DNA from 4 places in the Pantoea sp. RCC30.1 genome. Region 1 is predicted to be linked to each of the others. Evidence: predicted binding sites of a transcription regulator. Region 1 holds the regulator's gene; each other region holds the start of a gene.
What was found. Region 1 encodes LexA, which represses DNA repair genes until DNA is damaged. Its sites were predicted from a motif close to TNCTGTATGTACATACAGNA; they were not measured.
Positions count from the first base shown of each region.

Region 1 (4,810 bases):
AGCCCCTGGTGATAGAGCACATAGGAGAGCAGCAGATAATCCATGTGGCTGCGATGGCACGGCACATAGACAATTTCGTGGCCATCCTGCGCCAGCTGGCGAACTTTTTCACCGCCATTAACGTTGATGCCCTGATAGAGACGACTCCAGAGCCAGCCCATCACACGGTCGGTGACGCGAATCGCTTCATAAGAGAAGTTAGCGGCAATTTCCTCCATCATCTCGACGGCATTCTGCTGCGCTTTCTCATGGGAGATTTTTTTGCTGCGCGCTTCATCTTCGACGGCTTTTTCAATGGCTTTGGATTGCAGCAGACGATTAAACAGATCCTGACGCGCCGGTAAACGCGGACCGATTGCCGCCAGGCGCTGACGGGCAAAATGGATGCGCGCCACGCGAGCCAGCTTCTGGGCGATCGACTGATCCGTACCGTGTTCGGTTGCCATGCGGCGAAGCGAAACGGTAGGCGAGAAACGGACAAAACTGTCGCGCCCGTGCCAGATAACCGCAAAGAACTTCTGCACCCCGTTCAGCACCCGCAGGTGTGGCGTAGCTTCGCCCTGGACTTCACGTCCTGGCGCGCGGCCAAACATCACGGTGACCGGCAGCATCTGAATATCGAGCTTAGGATTATTGCGATGCAGGTCGAGGTAATCGTGAAAGATTTTCACCGATTCCACACTGGGCACAAAATAGGGGAATACGCGCGGGCCATTGTGAATAAACACGTGGCGCGGCAGCAGTGAACCATCAATCTCCAGTGGAGAGAGCGGGTCGGGCAGATGATGCCGCAGACACTGTGCACGTAAAGTCAGTAAGTCAGCCTTCGAATCGTAAGGCAAAACATACATAATAGGTCGGGTCGGATCCAGACCATGTTCAGACACAGGATCGGCCGGAATGGCCTTACTTTTTACCAAAAAGGAGAGTGGTAAATTAAGCAATTTGTAATAGAGTTTACGCCAACCTGACATAGACAACATGAAGCCTCTTGTTAGCAAAGCGCCGCAAGCATAGCAGAAAGCGCAGCGAATATCTGTGGTGGTGCCAATTGCACGCAGCCCAGACATTGACGTCAATCCGATGAAAGGGTTCCCACATCATGGCAAATAATGCCACCGGACTTATCAGAATTGTAAAAGCCGCAGGTTACTCATGGCAGGGACTGCGAGCCGCCTGGCAACATGAAGCGGCGTTTCGCCAGGAAGCACTGGCTGCGCTGGTCGCTATTATTATCGCGTGCTGGCTGGATGTCGATGTGATCTCCCGCATCCTTATGATTGGGGCGGTGGTGCTGGTGGTCATTGTCGAAATCCTCAATAGCGCCATTGAAGCGGTGGTTGACCGCATCGGCCAGGAGCATCATCCGCTGGCGGGCCGGGCAAAGGACATGGGCTCTGCGGCGGTACTGATCAGCATCTTACTGGCCCTGTTTGTGTGGATCGCGCTCCTCTGGACACATTTGCGATAAGCCTTCCATAACGCGCCTGAGGGCGCGTTTTCCCTGACAATCGGTTTCCATTTCGCCAATACCTGTATATACTCACAGCGACTGTATAAACAACCAGGGGGCGGGATGAAAGCATTAACCAGCAGACAGCAGCAGGTCTATGACCTGATTCGCGACCATATTTCTTCAACGGGCATGCCGCCTACGCGTGCAGAGATTGCCGCGCAGCTGGGCTTCCGCTCGCCGAATGCGGCAGAAGAGCATCTGAAAGCGCTGGCGCGCAAAGGCGTCATCGAGATCGTTTCCGGTGCATCGCGTGGCATTCGTCTGTTAATGGAAGAAGAAGCCTCTGAAGGGCTGCCGTTGATTGGCCGGGTTGCTGCCGGTGAGCCGATCATGGCGCAGGAACATATCGAAACCCATTACAAAGTGGATCCGGGCCTGTTTAAGCCGTCTGCTGACTTCCTTCTGCGCGTCAGTGGAATGTCGATGAAAGATATCGGGATTATGGACGGCGACCTGCTCGCGGTCCATAAAACCCAGGATGTGCGCAATGGCCAGGTTGTCGTTGCCCGCATTGATGATGAAGTCACCGTTAAACGCTGGAAAAAGCAGGGTGCTATCGTGCATCTGCTGCCCGAAAACAGCGATTTCGACCCGATTGTTGTCGATACCCGTGCTCAGTCGCTGACTATTGAAGGTCTGGCGGTTGGCGTGGTCCGTAACGGCGAGTGGCTCTGATTGTGAGGGCTACGTGCATTCGCCTTTTCTGATGCTATTCTGTCTGCCCTAATTTTGTCGCCTGCTTTACTGCAGCGACACTGAGCACGGAACGGCGAATGCGCTTTATCACGGCAACGGATAAAAATCTCTGGCGGCTTGCGCTGCCGATGATCCTTTCAAATATCACCGTTCCCTTACTGGGAGTGGTCGATACTGCAGTTATTGGTCATCTCGACAGCCCTGTCTATCTTGGCGGGGTTGCGGTCGGGACCACAGTGACCAGCTTCCTCTTTATGCTGCTGCTTTTCCTTCGAATGAGTACCACTGGCCTGACGGCACAGGCGTTTGGTGCGGGCGATAAAACCGCTCTTGCACGTGCGCTGACGCAGCCGCTGATTATTGCGCTGCTGGCAGGTATCCTGTTCATCGCTTTACGTTATCCGATTATTCAGCTGGCGACCCATCTGGTTGGCGGCAATCCTGATGTTCTGGAACAGGCGGCGCTGTTTATTCAGATTCGCTGGCTCAGTGCGCCTGCCACCCTGGCCAACCTGGTGATTCTGGGCTGGCTGCTGGGTGTGCAGTATGCACGCGCGCCGGTGATCCTGCTGGTGGTAGGCAATCTGGTTAACATCGTGCTCGATCTCTGGCTGGTGATGGGGCTGCACTGGGGTGTCGCGGGGGCAGCAACCGCCACGGCGCTGGCGGAGTACATCACGCTGGGCGTCGGCGGCATCATGGTCTGGCGGGTGTTAAAGCTGCGCGGTATTACGCTAAACCTGCTGAAGCAGAGCTGGCGCGGTGACAGCGGCCGGCTGCTGCGACTGAACCGGGACATCATGCTGCGCTCCCTGATGCTGCAGCTCTGTTTCGCCTCGCTGACCGTGCTGGGCGCACGGCTGGGTCCGGATGTGGTAGCAGTTAACGCGGTATTACTGATGTTCATTACCTTTACTGCCTACGCGCTGGATGGTTTTGCCTACGCGGTTGAAGCTTTTGCCGGCGAAGCGCATGGCGCAAAAGATGGCAGTAAATTGCAGCACGTCTGGCACTCCGCCTGTCGGCAGGCGGTGGTGGTAGCGCTGTTCTTCTCGCTGGTTTATGCCATTTTTGGCCCGCAGATTGTCACCCTGCTGACCTCTCTTGAGTCACTGCAGCAGACAGCTGATCGCTATCTGGTCTGGCAGATAATCATGCCGCTGATCGGCGTCTGGTGTTATCTGCTGGATGGGATGTTCATCGGAGCGACGCGCGGACGCGAGATGCGTAACAGCATGGTCGTGGCGGCGGCAGGCTACTTTCTGACGCTGCTCAGTGTACCGGTGCTGGGCAACCACGGCCTGTGGCTGGCGGTGACGGTTTTCCTGGCGCTGCGCGGCCTGTCACTGTGGCTCATCTGGCGTAAGCACTGGCGTCAGAACAGCTGGTTTGATGCCTGATCCTGCAGGGTTGACTCGGGGTTGATACAGATTATTCCGTATTATTCTACAGTTATTAAACTGTCTGCTATATTTAACTTTAAGCATCGCAGTTAACTAGCGATTTATATCGTTATTTTGTTAAGCAGCAAGATAATCATTAAACCCGAGGATTGGAGGTCTGCCATGAATAAAGACGAAGCGAGCGGCAACTGGAAGCAGTTCAAAGGCAAAATGAAAGAGAAATGGGGCAAGCTGACCGACGATGACATGCAGGTTATCGAAGGTAAACGCGATCAGCTGGTCGGTAAAATCCAGGAACGTTACGGCTATGCGAAAGATGAAGCAGAGCGCGAAGTGACGGACTGGGAAGGCAAGAACAAAGATCACCGCTGGTAATCAGGGTATCCCGTTAATCAGCTGAAACCGCTTCGGTGTGCCCGCACCGGAGGGTACAGGGATGGAAACGCACAAGGATGTGCAGATTACCCGCGTTTTCCCCGCTTTTTACCTTCATCCTGATGATCATGTTCGCAGCTTTCATGATGCGTACAGGCTTCAACGGCGGCACAACTTTCACATAAACCATGTGCTTCAATCACGCTATGGCGTAATGCAAACTGCGCCTCACCCGCCAGCGTCGCGATAATCTTCTCCACCCCCTGCGCCTGCTTTTCTGTAACGGCGGCACAGCGGTCACAGACCAGCATCACCGACGTATGAGCTGGTGCTTCAAAGTGGTGACACATGACGTAGCTGTTGTTGGATTCCACCCGATGAATGAAACCCTGCTCAAGCAGGAAATCCAGCGCACGATAGACGGTAGGTGGTTTAGCCTGCGGTTCGCTGACGCGAAGCTGATCCAGCAGATCGTAGGCGCTGATTGAGCCGGGCTGTTCAGCCATCAGGCGCAACACTTCAGCACGCTGTGAAGTCAGACGCACACCGCGCTGCAGGCACATTTTTTCGGCCTGAATCAAAATTTGCTGCGACGTCATGTTAGTCATGAAAATTCTCCGCTGGATAAGTGATGTTATTTTATCACATATAGTTTCGCGGTGCTGAGGTGGGTTTTCGTCTGAAAGAACAGCATTATTTGCCTGATAAAGCAGCATAATTAGAATTTAAGCCGCCTTTAATCTCAAATCTGACGACAAATCAGATCCATTCTGAATCGACCTGAAGCGGAATTGGTTGGCATTTTGCTTTGCATCTCACT
Region 1 covers NZ_JBXUHX010000028.1:23,465-28,274, forward strand. Annotated here, with positions in the region: gene plsB (glycerol-3-phosphate 1-O-acyltransferase PlsB) at 1-974, opposite strand, end outside; gene AC2LB6_RS19745 (diacylglycerol kinase) at 1,103-1,471, shown strand; gene lexA (transcriptional repressor LexA) at 1,577-2,191, shown strand; gene dinF (MATE family efflux transporter DinF) at 2,290-3,612, shown strand; gene AC2LB6_RS19760 (CsbD family protein) at 3,778-3,990, shown strand; gene zur (zinc uptake transcriptional repressor Zur) at 4,077-4,598, opposite strand.

Region 2 (4,810 bases), on a different contig from region 1:
TTTAAAATCATCAATGACTACACCGCCGAAGGCTGGAACGATCAGGTCGATAACGAGCTGGGTAACTTCGACTATCTGATGGGTGCAAACATCGATTTCCGCAACAACGCAGTCCGGGAAGAGCTGAAATACTGGGCGCGCTGGGTGATGGAACAGGTGCCCTGCACCGGCTTTCGTCTGGATGCGGTAAAACATATTCCGGCCTGGTTCTACAAAGAGTGGATCGAGCATATTCAGGACGTCGCTGAGGAGCCGATGTTTATCGTCGCGGAGTACTGGTCGTTTGAAACCGAGAAGCTGCAGGAGTATGTGCATCAGGTGGAAGGCAAAACCATGCTGTTCGATGCACCGCTGCATATGAACTTCCATCAGGCCTCAACCGCGGGCAGCGCCTACGATATGAGCCAGATTTTTGCCAACTCGCTGGTGGTAGCTGATCCGTGGCATGCCGTGACTATCGTGGCCAATCACGACACCCAGCCGCTGCAGTCGCTGGAAGCGCCGGTTGAAGCCTGGTTTAAACCGCTGGCCTATGCGCTAATTCTGTTACGTGAACAGGGTGTGCCTACCATTTTCTATCCCGATCTGTTCGGGGCGACTTATGAAGATGAAGGCGGCGACGGCGAAAAGTACAAAATTGAGATGCCGGTGATCCCTGAACTGGAAGGCTTAATCCGTGCGCGCCAGCAATATGGCTGGGGCGTACAGACCGACTATTTCGATCACCCCAACTGCGTGGCGTTCAGCCGCAGCGGTACCGAAACGCAGCCGGGCTGTGTAGTGATTATGTCGAACGGCGATGCGGGGGAGAAAAGCGTGCCGATGGGTGACGGTTTGGCCGGTAAGGTCTGGCGCGATCACCTGGGTAATCGTGAAGAGACGATTACAGCCGACGAGCACGGCACCGCAGTGTTTGTCTGTAATGGTGGCAGCGTCAGCGTCTGGGTCCTTGCAGAATAAGTTAGTGGCAGAATAAGTGACGCAATAAAAACGAAAACCGCCCCGGCCGGGCAGAGCGCACTTTACGCTCTTGCCTGCCGGGGCGGTTTTATTAGGAGTCGGCTGTTACGACTTCGCGTTATTTTCAGTAATCGGTGTGCGCAGCAGTTGCGGTTCGATGTTCTGAATCACGGCCGCTTTCGGCTGCTTCGCCACTTCTTCCAGCGCCTGCTGACACTCGATGGTCGGGCGCGCGACTTTACGCAGGGTCATCCGGTCGTAACTCAGTTCGCCATTCTCCACCACCAGCGGCATCACCCGCAGCTGACGTGTCACATTGACATAATCGCCGCTCAGGCGAGTCAGTTTGCCCGGCTTGGCGATCACCCGCATCCACTGACGGCAATCCAGGGTGCTGCCATCGGCATTAATGATCACGCTGGCTATCGCCTTGTCGTTGATCAGGCTGCTCTGTGGGCCGACAGTTTGCCAGGTTCCCTGCAGATCAGCGGGCGCCGGTGTCTGTACCGCGTTTTCATAATCGTTGATTTGCACACATCCACTTAGTGCCATCGTAGCAATCAGCATCCACTTTTTCATGTTTAATCCCTAAGATCACATCAATGGCGGCTACGTTATAATTTTTCCACCGCGTTACGCAAGATATCTGGGTATTCAGGCTCCACGTAAACCCTGATTGCAGCAGAATTTAACCGGCAGCGAGACCAAACGTACGTGTTTTAATCGGCAAATGGATGACGGATTGGGTTCATCCATTGGCTTTACCCCGCCTGACAAGCGATAAACAACCCGCTACACTGGCGCGCTGCAACAGACTTTCAGGAATATGAATATGAAAACGCCAGAAGCCTACTATGCCCAGGCACGCGAGATGTTTTTCACCGCGCATCCCGACTTTCAGTCTGCACTGGATGAATTAACCGAGAGCGATGCCCGTGCTGCGAACCTGTCACTGCGACAGCTTCGCGAATGGCATGCCGAACGCATCTATGCGGCCTTTTTGCGACAGAAAAATCTGGATGGGATGATCTTCTCAATTCAGCTCGCTGAGCCGGATAAAGCGGTGGCGGCTGAGGCTATCGAGACTTATCTCAAATCTCATGCTGAGTCGCTGGGAATGAGCTGGGAAGAGTTTTGCATCAAAAACGAGCTTTAATCCGCGCCGCGTTGAAGTTGTATATTGCAAACACCTCCAACCAGTTCAGGCACTGCAGATAAGGTTGTACTAACCGGGGGAAAGTGTATAACTTCGGCGTGCGACTAAGGTCGTGGATGTCCTTTAACGAATAGTGCTGATGCACTGCCTCTGCAGGTGTTGTCTCAATTCCACCTCCAGAGGCGAATTTTTTATCCGCCCCTACCCCTCACCTTCCGTCGCTTTACCTTTTACTTCAACATAACTTGCAACCGCCAGCAGACGATTAATATGCGTTAGCAGCAGATCAACATCAGACTGGAGAAACTCGGTCGAAGATTGCGAAGCGGTAACAATGGCATCCTGCACCGTTTCTGAAATAGTCAGCGAGTTGTCCTGTTTCGCCTGCACCAGCAGCGCTGCAACCAGCAGGGACTGCGCTTCTAACTGCGCCGTCAATTCTTTCGCATCGACGTCCATCTTTGCCAGTTTTAGCAGAATATCAATTACCAGTTGTCGCATCGCGGACCTCCTGAAAAGTAAGTCGTCATTATGTCGCGATGCGTGCGCATTTTGCTAGTCGAAGATCGCGGTTTATGCGAGATAAAAATTTACGCAAAATTGGATACGCCACCTTGCCACTGTTTTTATTTACAGTATTATATGTCAGCGATTTTGCCCTGAATGGATTGCCATCATGTTTGTTGAGTTGATTTATGACAAGCGCAACGTTGCCGGTTTACCGGGCGCTCGCGAGATGATTCGTGAGGAGCTGGAAAAGCGGGTGCATCGGGTGTTTCCTGACATTGAAGTTAAGGTCAAGCCGATGGAACGTAACGCGATAGATACAGATCTGAGTAAGAACGACAAAGCGACAGTTGCGCGGATTGTTGAAGAGATGTTCGACGAAGCGGAAATGTGGCTGGTGGCCGATTAATCCCTTAACGGCCACCGCAATCAGTTAGCGGGAGATAACTTAGCTCTCCTGCTCGCTGTGATTAATTTCGATCTCAATGTCCTGAATAGCGGCATCCAGATCTTCCAGCAGTTTGCCCTGCTTGTTAAGCAATGCATCAATTCTGTCGGCGTTAGTCTTGTCTTTATATTCACCGGCATCAAACGCTAACCAATGGCTGGAGAGGGTTTCGGTGTTAGTCTGCGCATAGTGGCGCATCTCTTTTAACTGAGAGGTCACGTCGCGCAGATAGTCAGTTTTGGTCTTGGTTTCTGTTGAATCGCTCATGCTAAATTTCCTTCTGGTCAGTTATCCAAAATGATTAGGCTTAGCGGTTCATCAACCGGCCAATCAGCGGGCGGGCATTCAGATACAAATGTCGCCCGGAGATTTAAAACTAGTCGATAATAGCGAAGCCGCACTAGGAATAATCGGAAGTTATGGTTTTTTAGCCGGTTTCGCTGCTGGCGCCTCACTCACAATCACCACTTCTTTGACTTTGGTGATCGTTTTGTCGGCTACACGATCCGGTATCGCATCGAGCTTATGCTGTATTGCCGTGACCTGATCGGTCAGCAACTCCACTCTGTCATCACGCCGCGCGGCAATTAAGCGATAATCCGCCCGAATCTCCTCAATCCGCCGGTTTGCAGTGTTACTGACGTAGAGAAAAATAATTGTCATCAGGATGCAAATCATCGAACAGCTCAGCAGAATGCAGCCGAGGATAACTTTGCGTCGGTATGACATCGGAGCCTTGGTGCTATTAATCGTTGCCATTGCTGTGATCCTCCAGAGTTGAGATAAGCCGATCTATCTCATTACGAAATTTATCGTTGTGATCGGTTTCGGTCATGGCCAGTAAAATCCCTACCGCGTTCTTGATTAACCGAAGATCGGTTTCGAGTGTCGAGATACGGCGCAGATTCCTGTCGTGTCGTTCGCGTAATTCATCGTTCTCCTCCCTTATCAGCACGTTGCTCTCTTTGAGCAACACCACCTGCTCTTTGTAACTGGTTATAATTTCCCCACCCGCCCTGTTACTGGTTACGATTGACGCGATACCCGCCAATAACGGTTTCCAGAACAGTGCTGCTGCGCCCCCACCCAGAACTAACGCACCCATACTGGTAATAAGACTACTTTCCATGCCACACCCCTTTGTCCGGTAAGGTCTCTGGAACCACTGCGTGCTGAAAAGCCACGTCCTCCGCCTGAAATTTAAGATTGCTTAAATACCACGCTTAAGTATACTTAAGTCATTATCAACTAAAAAGTCAAGCTGATGAAAAACGAAACGCTGGGTGACCGCATCCGACTCCGACGTAAATCACTGCAATTAACGCAGAAGCAATTGGCACAACAGGTAAAAGTTTCCCATGTGGCGATTTCGCAATGGGAAAAAGAGGAGACGCTGCCGCGCGGTGAGAACCTGCTACGGCTCGCCGAAGCACTGGGCTGCGCCCCGGCTTTTCTGATAGATGGGGATGGACCTGTTTTTAATGAAAGCGCTTATGGTGGCCTGCATCAGATCCCACTGCTGGCACAGCGCGACGTCGCGCAATGGCTGAATGACGCCAGTTCTGTGCGGCATGAACTGCTGATGCACAACGACATGGCACTTTCGCAAAAGAGCTTTGCTTTCCGGGTAGAAGAACAGGCGATGACACCCGCGATTCTGAAGGATGATGTGGTGATCATTGATCCCAGCCTGTCACCTCAACCGGGCGACTGCGTGCTGGCATTGCAGCTACAGGTCG
Region 2 covers NZ_JBXUHX010000016.1:31,949-36,758, forward strand. Annotated here, with positions in the region: gene amyA (alpha-amylase) at 1-960, shown strand, start outside; gene yedD (lipoprotein YedD) at 1,066-1,539, opposite strand; gene AC2LB6_RS14965 (DUF6388 family protein) at 1,793-2,116, shown strand; gene iraP (anti-adapter protein IraP) at 2,318-2,617, opposite strand; gene AC2LB6_RS14975 (DinI-like family protein) at 2,793-3,032, shown strand; gene AC2LB6_RS14980 (hypothetical protein) at 3,072-3,338, opposite strand; gene AC2LB6_RS14985 (hypothetical protein) at 3,489-3,830, opposite strand; gene AC2LB6_RS14990 (hypothetical protein) at 3,817-4,200, opposite strand; gene AC2LB6_RS14995 (helix-turn-helix domain-containing protein) at 4,336-4,810, shown strand, end outside.
Region 2: the regulator LexA is predicted to act here: its motif matches at 2,735-2,754, upstream of AC2LB6_RS14975 (DinI-like family protein).

Region 3 (4,810 bases), on a different contig from region 1:
ACGTTTGGCCTGCTCGGCCAGGTGCCGACCATCGTCATCATTATGCTGGTCGTCACCGTCGCCGCGCAGCTGGCGCTGTCCCTGACCAAACATGGCCGGCGGATGTACGCGCTGGGCGGAAATCCGGAAGCGGCGCGCCTCTCCGGCATCCGCACCACCCGCTACCGGGTGCTGGCTTATGTGATCGCCTCACTGCTGGCCGGTCTGGGCGGTATCCTGCTCGCCTCGCGTATCGGTTCATCGCAGGTGAATGCCGGGAGCGGCTACCTGATGGATGCCGTCGCGGCGGCGTGGATTGGCTTCTCACTGGCAGGCTCCGGCAAACCCAATGCGCTGGGCACGCTGGTCGGCGCGGTTATTCTCGGCGTGCTGCAGAACGGCCTGGTGATGCTCTCTGTTCCCTACTACGCCATGGACATTATTAAAGGGCTGGTGCTGGCTTTAGCACTGGCGATCACCTATATCCAGCGCCGCTGAGGCGCATTTACCGGAGTTGATAACAATGCAAAAAATAACACTCTCGCTGCTGGCCCTGAGCCTGCTGAACGCCAGCGCCGCCTTCGCGGACACGGTCAACCCGGTGCCTGCGGCTATCGCCAGCCATGATGGCCCAATCCGTATTGCGGTGATCCGCAACCTCGGCTCCGATGACAACACCACCCAGTTTGTTGCTGGTGCCATTCAGCAGGGCCGCCAGTTGGGCTTCAAGGTCAGCACCTTCCTGAGCAACGGCGACGATGCGCGCTTCCAGGATTTCGTGAATCAGGCGATCAGCCAGAAATATGACGGCATCGTGCTGTCGCACGGTAAAGCGCCCTACGCCAGCGGACTGGTGAAGCGCATTGCCGACGCGGGCATCAAGCTGTCAGTATTTGATACGCCGGTGGATAGCCCGATTCCGGGCGTCACGGTCACTGCACAGGATGACGCTTCACTGGCGCAGTTGTCGCTGGGCCAGCTCATCCATGATTTCAACGGCAAGGCGAATATCGTCAAGCTGTGGGTCGCCGGTTTCCCACCGATGGAACGCCGTCAGGTAGTGTATGAAAAGCTGCTGAAAGAGAACCCGGGCATTCATCAGCTGGAGTCGATTGGTGCAGTTTCGACTGACGTTCAGGGCGATACCGCCAACAAAATTGGTGCGATTCTGGCGAAATACCCGAAAGGAAAAATCGACGCGATCTGGGGTGCGTGGGATGCCTTCAGCCAGGGCGCTTACAAAGCGCTGCAGGAGAATGGGCGAACCGAGATCAAGCTCTACAGCATTGATGTCTCGAACCAGGATTTGCAGCTGATGCGCCAGAAAAACAGCCCGTGGGTGCAGACGGTAGCAGTCGATCCGAAAACCATTGGCGCGGTGAATATGCGGCTGGTGGCGAAGAAGATTGCCGGTGAAGAGACGCCAGCGACTTACCAGTTTAAAGCCGCGTCAATCTCTCAGCAGCAGCTCAACAGCCAGCCTGGCGCAGTGAATGTCGCGTCGCTGAACAAGATCATTCCGGGCTGGGGCAGCAATGAAGATTTCGTCGCGCCGTGGTTTGCCACCCTTGAGGCGAAATATAAGAAGTAATCCAGCGTCAGCCTGCCCGATGGGTGAGGCTGACCGTTACAGACCCAGCAGCAGCTGACGCTCTAGCTGGGGATCCACCATGGTGACATGCAGTCCAACCAGCCGCACGCCGCGCCCGGCACGACGCTCATCCCAGGTTTTCCGGGCGATGGCAATCATGTCCTCTTTATTCAGTACCGGCCAGATATGCTCCTGGGTCGTCTGCTGAAAATCACTGAACTTGAGTTTGACGCCCTGACGCGCCACCTGCTTGTCGGGTCGGATCTGCGTCAGCCGGCGATCCAGTTCGGCATAGAGAAAATCGATAATCTCCAGGCAGGCATCCCAGTCGCTGATATCTTCCGCCAGCGTGCGTTCTACTCCCAGCGATTTTCGCTCACGCTCCACGATGACGCTGCGGTCATCAATGCCATTGCTGCGCTCCCACAGCACCCGGCCAAACTTACCAAAGCGCTTCAGCAACAGCGCCAGATCGGCCTTCTGCACGTCGCCGCAGGTTACCAGTCCCATCTCTTCCAGCTTTTTGGCCGAGACCTTGCCGACGCCGGGGATCTTCGCCAGCGGCAGCGTCAGCAGAAAACCGGCCATCTCCGGCGGGGTAATGACGAACTGTCCGTCCGGCTTATTCAGATCAGAGGCGATCTTTGCCAGAAACTTGATCGGGGCGATGCCCGCTGAAGCGGTCAGCCCGGTTTCACGGTAGATGGTGGCGCGGATCTCCTGCGCCATCAGCGTGGCAGAGCCGTGACAGTGCGGGCTGTCGGTGACATCCAGATACGCTTCATCAAGGGAGAGCGGTTCGATCAGCGGGGTGTAGCGGGTAAAGATGTCGCGGATTTGTGTGGAGGCTTCTTTATAGGCGTCGAAGCGTCCGGGCAGCAGACGCAGATGCGGGCATAACTTCAGGGCCATGCCGGTTGGCATTGCGCTGCGCACGCCAAATTTGCGGGCCGGATAGTTGGCTGTACTGATCACGCCACGACGTTCACGGCTGCCACCAATAGCGATCGGGATGTCGCGCAGCTGGGGATTATCACGCATCTCCACCGCGGCATAGAAGCAGTCCATATCGACATGAATGATTTTACGCATACCCCCTCCGGCACTGGATAAGTATACAGTTGGCAGGGGTAACTGCAATATTTGTCGCGTCCACAATTAAAGTTTACAAATTTGTGGCCGAATATCTTTCAGTAAATCGCGAATTTGGCTGACGCCGTCTTGCTAAAAAAACAGACAATGTTTAATGTTGCGCTGCGGTAGCGGACAGTTCCGATAATGCAAACAGAGACGCACAATTTGCGTCATGTTCTCTTCACCTCAAGGTATACACAGCATGGGCAAAATCGCACTCCTGTTTGCGATGATTTTACTGCCAGCCCTCAGCATGGCAATGACACCCGAACCCGTCTCAACGGCACCGGTCAGCAAAGAATTAAAGAAGCAGTTACTCGGCACCCCGGTCTATATCCAGATCTTCAAGGAAGAACGCACACTCGAACTCTACGGCAAAATCGGTAACGAATACCGCCTGCTGGATACCTACCGCATCTGTAACTTTTCTGGTGGCCTCGGCCCGAAACGCCGTGAAGGCGATTTCAAAAGCCCGGAAGGTTTTTACAACGTGAAACTGAGTCAGCTGAAGCCAGATAGCCGCTTTTATCGCGCCATCAACATTGGCTTCCCGAATCAGTTCGATCGGAATCAGGGCTACAGCGGCAACTATCTGATGATTCATGGCGACTGTAAGTCGATTGGCTGCTATGCAATGACTAACGCCTACATGGATGAGATTTTTACTTATGTGAACGCGGCGCTGCGTAATGGCCAGCAGGATGTCAGCATCAGCATCTATCCGTTCCGCATGACCGACAGCAACATGCAGCGTCACCGCTACTCCAGCGATGCCAGTTTCTGGCAGCAGTTACAGCCAGGATACGCTTACTTTGCTAAATATCACCAGCCGCCGATGGTTAATGTCGCCAGCGGTAAATATGTGATGAACAGCAGCCCGGCACCGGTTTTAGCCAGTCCCGAAGCGGCTTCCCGTTCATTCCTGGCGCTCTCCAAGGCAGAATAACGCCCATTCACCTGGCGCAATCCGCTGCCAGGTTTCATTGGCCGTCAGTGGCTGCGTAGCAATCACCGTCACCACGTCATGCGGCGTGGTGTGCTGCTGAAAATCGACCTCCACATCCTGATCCAGTAACTGCGCCCGGCCAAACGGTGCGCGGCGGGTGATCCAGAACAGGTTGGTGGAGCAGAAGGCCATCAGATACCGGCCATCTGACAGCAGCATGTTAAACACGCCCTTCTGCCGCAACGTTACAGCCAGCTCACCGATAAAACGAAACACCGCAGGCCAGTTGCCCGGCGTGCGCGGATAGCGTGTCGCCAGCTGATGCAGGATCCAGCAAAACGCCTTCTCGCTGTCCGTTTCGCCTACCGGCCGGAATGTGCCGGTCTCCAGCTGACGATAACCCTTGAGCTGACCGTTGTGCGCATAGGTCCAGTTACGGCCCCACAGCTCGCGGGTAAACGGGTGAGTATTTTCCAGCGATACCTGACCGCGATTCGCCTGGCGGATATGCGCCACCACCGAATGCGATTTGATCGGATACTCCTGCACCAGACGCGCGATCGGCGAGTTAAAGCTCGGCAGCGGATCTTTAAACGTACGACAACCTTTATCTTCGTAAAAGGTAATGCCCCAGCCATCTTTGTGAGGCCCGGTTCCACCGCCACGCTGAACCAGTCCGGTAAAGCTGAAACAGATATCCGTGGGAACATTGGCGCTCATCCCGAGCAATTCGCACATAGCCACCGCCTATGATTTTGCGGCCTCCCGTCAGGCAGGAGGCCAGCGCTGTTATTTCACCATCTCTTTTTCGATCAGCAGCATCAGGATATGGATCACTTTAATGTGGATCTCCTGGATGCGATCGGCATAACCAAAGTGTGGCACCCGGATTTCAATGTCGGCACTCCCTGCCATCTTACCGCCATCTTTACCGGTCAGGGTGATCACTTTCATCCCCTGCGCACGGGCGGCCTCAATCGCTTTAATGATGTTGGCAGAGTTACCGGAGGTTGAGAGGCCCAGCAGTACATCGCCCGGACGCCCGACCGCTTCCACATAACGTGAGAAGACATAGTCATAACCAAAGTCATTACTGACGCAGGAGAGATGGCTGACATCAGAGATGGCAATCGCCGGATAGCCAGGACGATTTTCACGGT
Region 3 covers NZ_JBXUHX010000007.1:112,193-117,002, forward strand. Annotated here, with positions in the region: gene AC2LB6_RS08770 (ABC transporter permease) at 1-477, shown strand, start outside; gene AC2LB6_RS08775 (sugar ABC transporter substrate-binding protein) at 503-1,570, shown strand; gene dinB (DNA polymerase IV) at 1,607-2,662, opposite strand; gene dpaA (peptidoglycan meso-diaminopimelic acid protein amidase) at 2,907-3,650, shown strand; gene AC2LB6_RS08790 (class II glutamine amidotransferase) at 3,621-4,388, opposite strand; gene lpcA (D-sedoheptulose 7-phosphate isomerase) at 4,440-4,810, opposite strand, start outside.
Region 3: the regulator LexA is predicted to act here: its motif matches at 2,674-2,693, upstream of dinB (DNA polymerase IV).

Region 4 (4,810 bases), on a different contig from region 1:
GTGGAGCAGGGGAGCACCACCCAGGTGCTCAATAATCCGCGTCATGAGCGCACCCGACGCTTTCTGGCGCGCGTGTTATGAGGGCATTAACGTTAACGGTTCTGACGCTGCTTCCGGCGCTGGCCTGTTCCGCGGCTGACAAGCTCGATGTCCTGCAAAACGAGACGCCGATCCATGCGCCTGCCAATCCACAGGCAATCAGTAAAATTCCGGCTGACTTCCATTTTATCGAACCGGGCACGCTGACGGTGGCGACCTCAGCTACTAATTCGCCACCGCTGTCGCTGCTGGCGTCTGACAATGTGACGCGTATCGGCAGCGATCCCGATATTGCCAGGCTGCTGGCGGACAGCCTGGGCCTGAAACTCAGGCTGGTTCCGGCTTCCTGGGAGGACTGGCCGCTGGGGATCAGTGCCGGACGCTATGATGTTGCGATGTTCAATATTGCCGTCACCGAAGAGCGCAAAAAGAAGTTCGATTTTGCGACCTATCGCGCCGACAACCACGCTTTTGCGGTGAAACGAGAAAGTCACATCAGCCGGATTAATAGCCCGCCTGATATTGCCGGTAAGCGGATTATCGTCTCGTCGGGTACCAATCAGGAGCGCATATTGCTGAGCTGGGATCAGCAGAACCGGGCCAAAGGTCTGCCTGCGGTAACGCCGATTTACCTTACCGATGATGCGTCTGCGACGCTGACGCTGCTGTCGGGACGGGCAGATGCGATGTTTGGCCCTCACTCTATGGCGGCCTGGAAAGTGGCGTCACGCGGACAGACAAAACTGGTTGGCAGCGGACCGTTTCGCGCGTGGGTCGCCGTGACCACCAAAAAGGGCAATGGCCTGGCCCCCGCGCTGCAGACTGCGCTGGATGGCACCATCGCAGGCGGACAGTATCAGCAGGTACTGGCCCGCTGGGGCGAACAGGATGAAGCCATCTCTCACTCGACGGTGAATCCACCGGGCATTGTTTACTGAGTCTGTAGAACCGGCTCGCCTGCTGCGGCCGGTTCTCAACCGGATGAGCACAGAATTGAACTACACTCTCCAGCGTTAGTGATTTATCCTGCCTGCCTGTTTCCGTAAAATCCTCACTGTGTGGCGGAGTAATTGACCTGGAAGCCCCATGAAAATCAGATTCCTTTCTGCCAATGAGCCAAAACTGGCTGAGGTGCGCAAAATACTCGAACCCATCGGGGTCGAAGTCCTGCCCATCGCCCGTCGCATCGAAGAAATTCAGACAGAAAACGAGCTGGATCTGGTGCGCGACAAACTGACCAAAGCCTTTTCGCTGATTGGGCGACCGCTATTTGTGGAGCATACCGGCCTCTATCTGGATGGCCTGAATGGTCTGCCCGCTGGTCTGACCCGTATCTTCTGGAACCGCCTGGACGCCGAGCGCTTTACCGCGCTGGTGCAGGGGCTCGACAGCCAGGCCGTGACGGCCAAAACGGTGCTGGGCTACTGCGATGGCCGTAAGATGTACCAGTTTTCTGGTGAACTCCGCGGCACCATCGCCGCGAAACCTGCCGGGACACGCGGCTTCCAGTGGGACTGCGTGTTTATTCCTGAAGGCTATGAACAGACCTTTGCCGAAATGGGCGAACTCAAGAATGAGATCTCGATGCGGCGCATCGCGCTGGATCGCTTCGCTACCTTTTTAAAAACCTCGCGGGGAGTGTCATGAAACCTGAACTCAAACGCGCCTATGATTCCGGCAAACTGATTCTGTTTGCCGGCGCCGGTATTTCGCGCAATTTTGGTCTTCCCGAGTGGCATGAACTTATTGCTCATCTGGCTAATGAGCTGGGCTACGACCCGAAAATCTTCAATACCTATGGCACGCATCTGTCGCTGGCGGAGTATTACAAACAGAAAAAGGGGTCGCTTGGCCCGCTGCGCAGCTGGATGGATCGTGAGTGGCACCGCCCGGATATCGATGTCCGGACTTCTGAAATTCATACCATGATCACGCAGGGTAACTTCTCGCGTATCTACACCACCAATTACGATCGCTGGCTGGAAGCCGCGCACGATGCCCACGGTGTTCCTTATTACAAAGTGGCAAACGCCGCTGACCTGGTCTCGCTGACCGAAGATAAGCGTCACATTATTAAACTGCACGGTGACTTTGATGATGACACCTCCATCGTCCTCGATGAGAGCAGCTATTTTGAACGTCTCTATTTTGACTCGCCGCTAGACATCAAACTGACTCACGATGTGATGGGCAACTCAGTGCTGTTTGTCGGCTACAGCATCAGTGATTTCAACATTCGCCTGCTGTTTTACCGTCTGACTAAGATGTGGGGCCGCACCGGGCTGGCAACTGCCCGTCCAAAATCTTATCTGTTCACCAACCGCAATAACCCGGTGGCCAAAGAGGTGCTGGGACAGTGGGGGATCGAGGTGATTGTTTCCGAAGAGGATGATCCGCGCAAAGCACTGGCGATGTTCCTCGAAGAGTTGCTGGTATAGTCAGCGCGGCTTACGGCAGAGAAGCATCAGGAAAAAGAAAAAAACCTGCGCGCGGTTAAGGTTAGCCCGCGCATAACCGATAAACTCTATTCTCTGCTGGCAAAGCATAACCGGCATGATATACTGTATGTATACACAGTACCTGAGGGCGAAAAGATGGCTGTTGAAACAAAATTTGTAGTAGTCAGAAAGGGTGAAGAGAAGATGACGTTTGCCAATAAGAAAGAGGCCGATGCCTACGACAAAATGCTCGATATGGCCGAAGCCTTCACCGACTGGCTGTTACAGCATCAACCTGCACTGGATGAATCTCAGGCGGAAACGCTGGGCCTGCTGATTGCAGAGCAGAAAGATGCGGTTCAGCATATTCTGCGTACCAGCAAACTGCCGGAAGCGGTTGCCGTTTCAAAACCTGAAGCTGCAACGTCCTCTCAGCCTGAAGCCGTGTCAGACGATGGCGCGGATGAGCAGGTTGAAGAGCCTGTTGCAAAGAAAGTTCGCGCCGTTAAAGCCGCGTAATCTCAGCAACGCCGGAAGCAAACCTTCCGGCGTTGCTGTTTTTGAAGAGGGTTAATTCCTTCCTTTCAGGCTATTCATAACTTGTGCTTTTGTCATTACATTCCCCTTATTCTTTTGCCTGTAATTTCTTATCCCGCCACCTCATTGTTATCCAGAATCCTGATTTGACTCACCCTTATTTACTGCGCTTTTCTTTGTAGCATTAAGCTGGTGCTAATAATATTGATTTTATATCAGTGAATTTTAGAGTCTCGCTTTCACTGGCTTCGTTACGCCCTTCACTAATAATTCTTATGAGGTTTCATTAAATGCGTTAGTGAGAAAGGTTATCTGACCTGCTGTTAATATTTACTTTGCTCTGATTCCAACAAAAAATTCCTGTCATAACCTGGCGATAATAACCATGCCATTAATCGTTAATTGGATCTCAGTTTCTTAAAATATTAAGCTTCGGCCCTATTCATTTTCAAAAAGCAGTGATAAGGTGGCCCTGTTTTCAGCGAAGGGTTGTTACTGGATAACAGGCAAAACCTAAGCGTCTCACGGTGTTTACCGCTGTAGGCCGCTTAGGTTTTTTTTTGCACTTTCTTTAAGGATTCTATTAAAAGTATTACTAATCAATAAGTTATTTGCTTAAATCACTTTGAGACAGTAAAGGTCTGAACATGATGACAGGAGAGCTGACACTCTCCTGCGAACCATGACGCCCCTAAAATTTAATAGCAGGTTGTCAAAATGAAATATAAAATAATGCTGTGCGCATTTTCATTTTTAATTTTCTCGCCCTTATCAGAAGCACAGGAGTGGAACGGGGCTGTATTAGGATTTGAATCTCCACCTGAACCCATTCTCGGCGAGATGTTTGGCCTTCGTAAAATGCTTAATGATAATGGGTTTACCTATAACTTTGGCTACCTCAGTCAGTTCGGATGGAATGGCGGTGGCGGTTATAACCATGATTCACATCTCGCCTATATTGATCAGTTCGCACTAACCTTCAATCAGCATCTCGAACGCTGGACAGGTATCCCCGATGCGCGTATCGAAGGAAATATCGTTAACCGTAATCACAATGATAACCTCACTACCAAACGGACACAGGATACCCGTGTCAATTTTAATGATTTAACACAGGAGAGCTGGGGCGGACAATCAATTACCCGACTGGGTTGGCTGACTTTTGCCCGGAGTTTCGATGACAGGCGTATGACGTGGCGTATCGGAATGATGAACAAGGTTCAGACCTTCGATCAGATCATACCCTGTGACTTCCAGATGCTTTCGCAGTGTGGCGGCAAATCGGCTAATTCACTGACCTGGAACAACTGGAACGTCCATACGTGGGGAACCACGCTGGAATATAAAGTGACGCCCACCGTCACCCTGAAAGGGGGTGTGATGGAGCAGAATCCGGATGCTTCCCGTCGTCATCACGCCTGGAGTAGTTCCACCCGGGGCAGTAAAGGGATCTTGCTGCCGGTAGAGATCGAAGCCCGCCCGATACTTAACGGTCTGCCCGGTGCCTACAATCTGGGTGTGGTTTTTACCAATGCCCCGCAAACTGCTCTCTATCGCGGCCGCTCAGGCGGCGCGGGTGCAGATGACCCCAGCGGTTATGATAAGCACAATCGAACGTGGTTTCTTTACGCCGGCCTTAACCAGCAGCTGACGCGACATCAGGATGATGTGAGTCGCGGGTTAAGTACTTCTTTCAGCATGAGCCTGGCCGATCAGCGCACTAACTACATGCATTCGGTCTATGCGGCTTCGCTTCGTTATCGGGGATTGTTTGACGCCCGTCCAGAAGACTGGAT
Region 4 covers NZ_JBXUHX010000061.1:1,887-6,696, reverse strand. Annotated here, with positions in the region: gene AC2LB6_RS24175 (amino acid ABC transporter ATP-binding protein) at 1-81, shown strand, start outside; gene AC2LB6_RS24170 (ABC transporter substrate-binding protein) at 78-977, shown strand; gene AC2LB6_RS24165 (non-canonical purine NTP pyrophosphatase) at 1,126-1,686, shown strand; gene AC2LB6_RS24160 (SIR2 family protein) at 1,683-2,477, shown strand; gene AC2LB6_RS24155 (YebG family protein) at 2,634-2,996, shown strand; gene AC2LB6_RS24150 (carbohydrate porin) at 3,747-4,810, shown strand, end outside.
Region 4: the regulator LexA is predicted to act here: its motif matches at 2,599-2,618, upstream of AC2LB6_RS24155 (YebG family protein).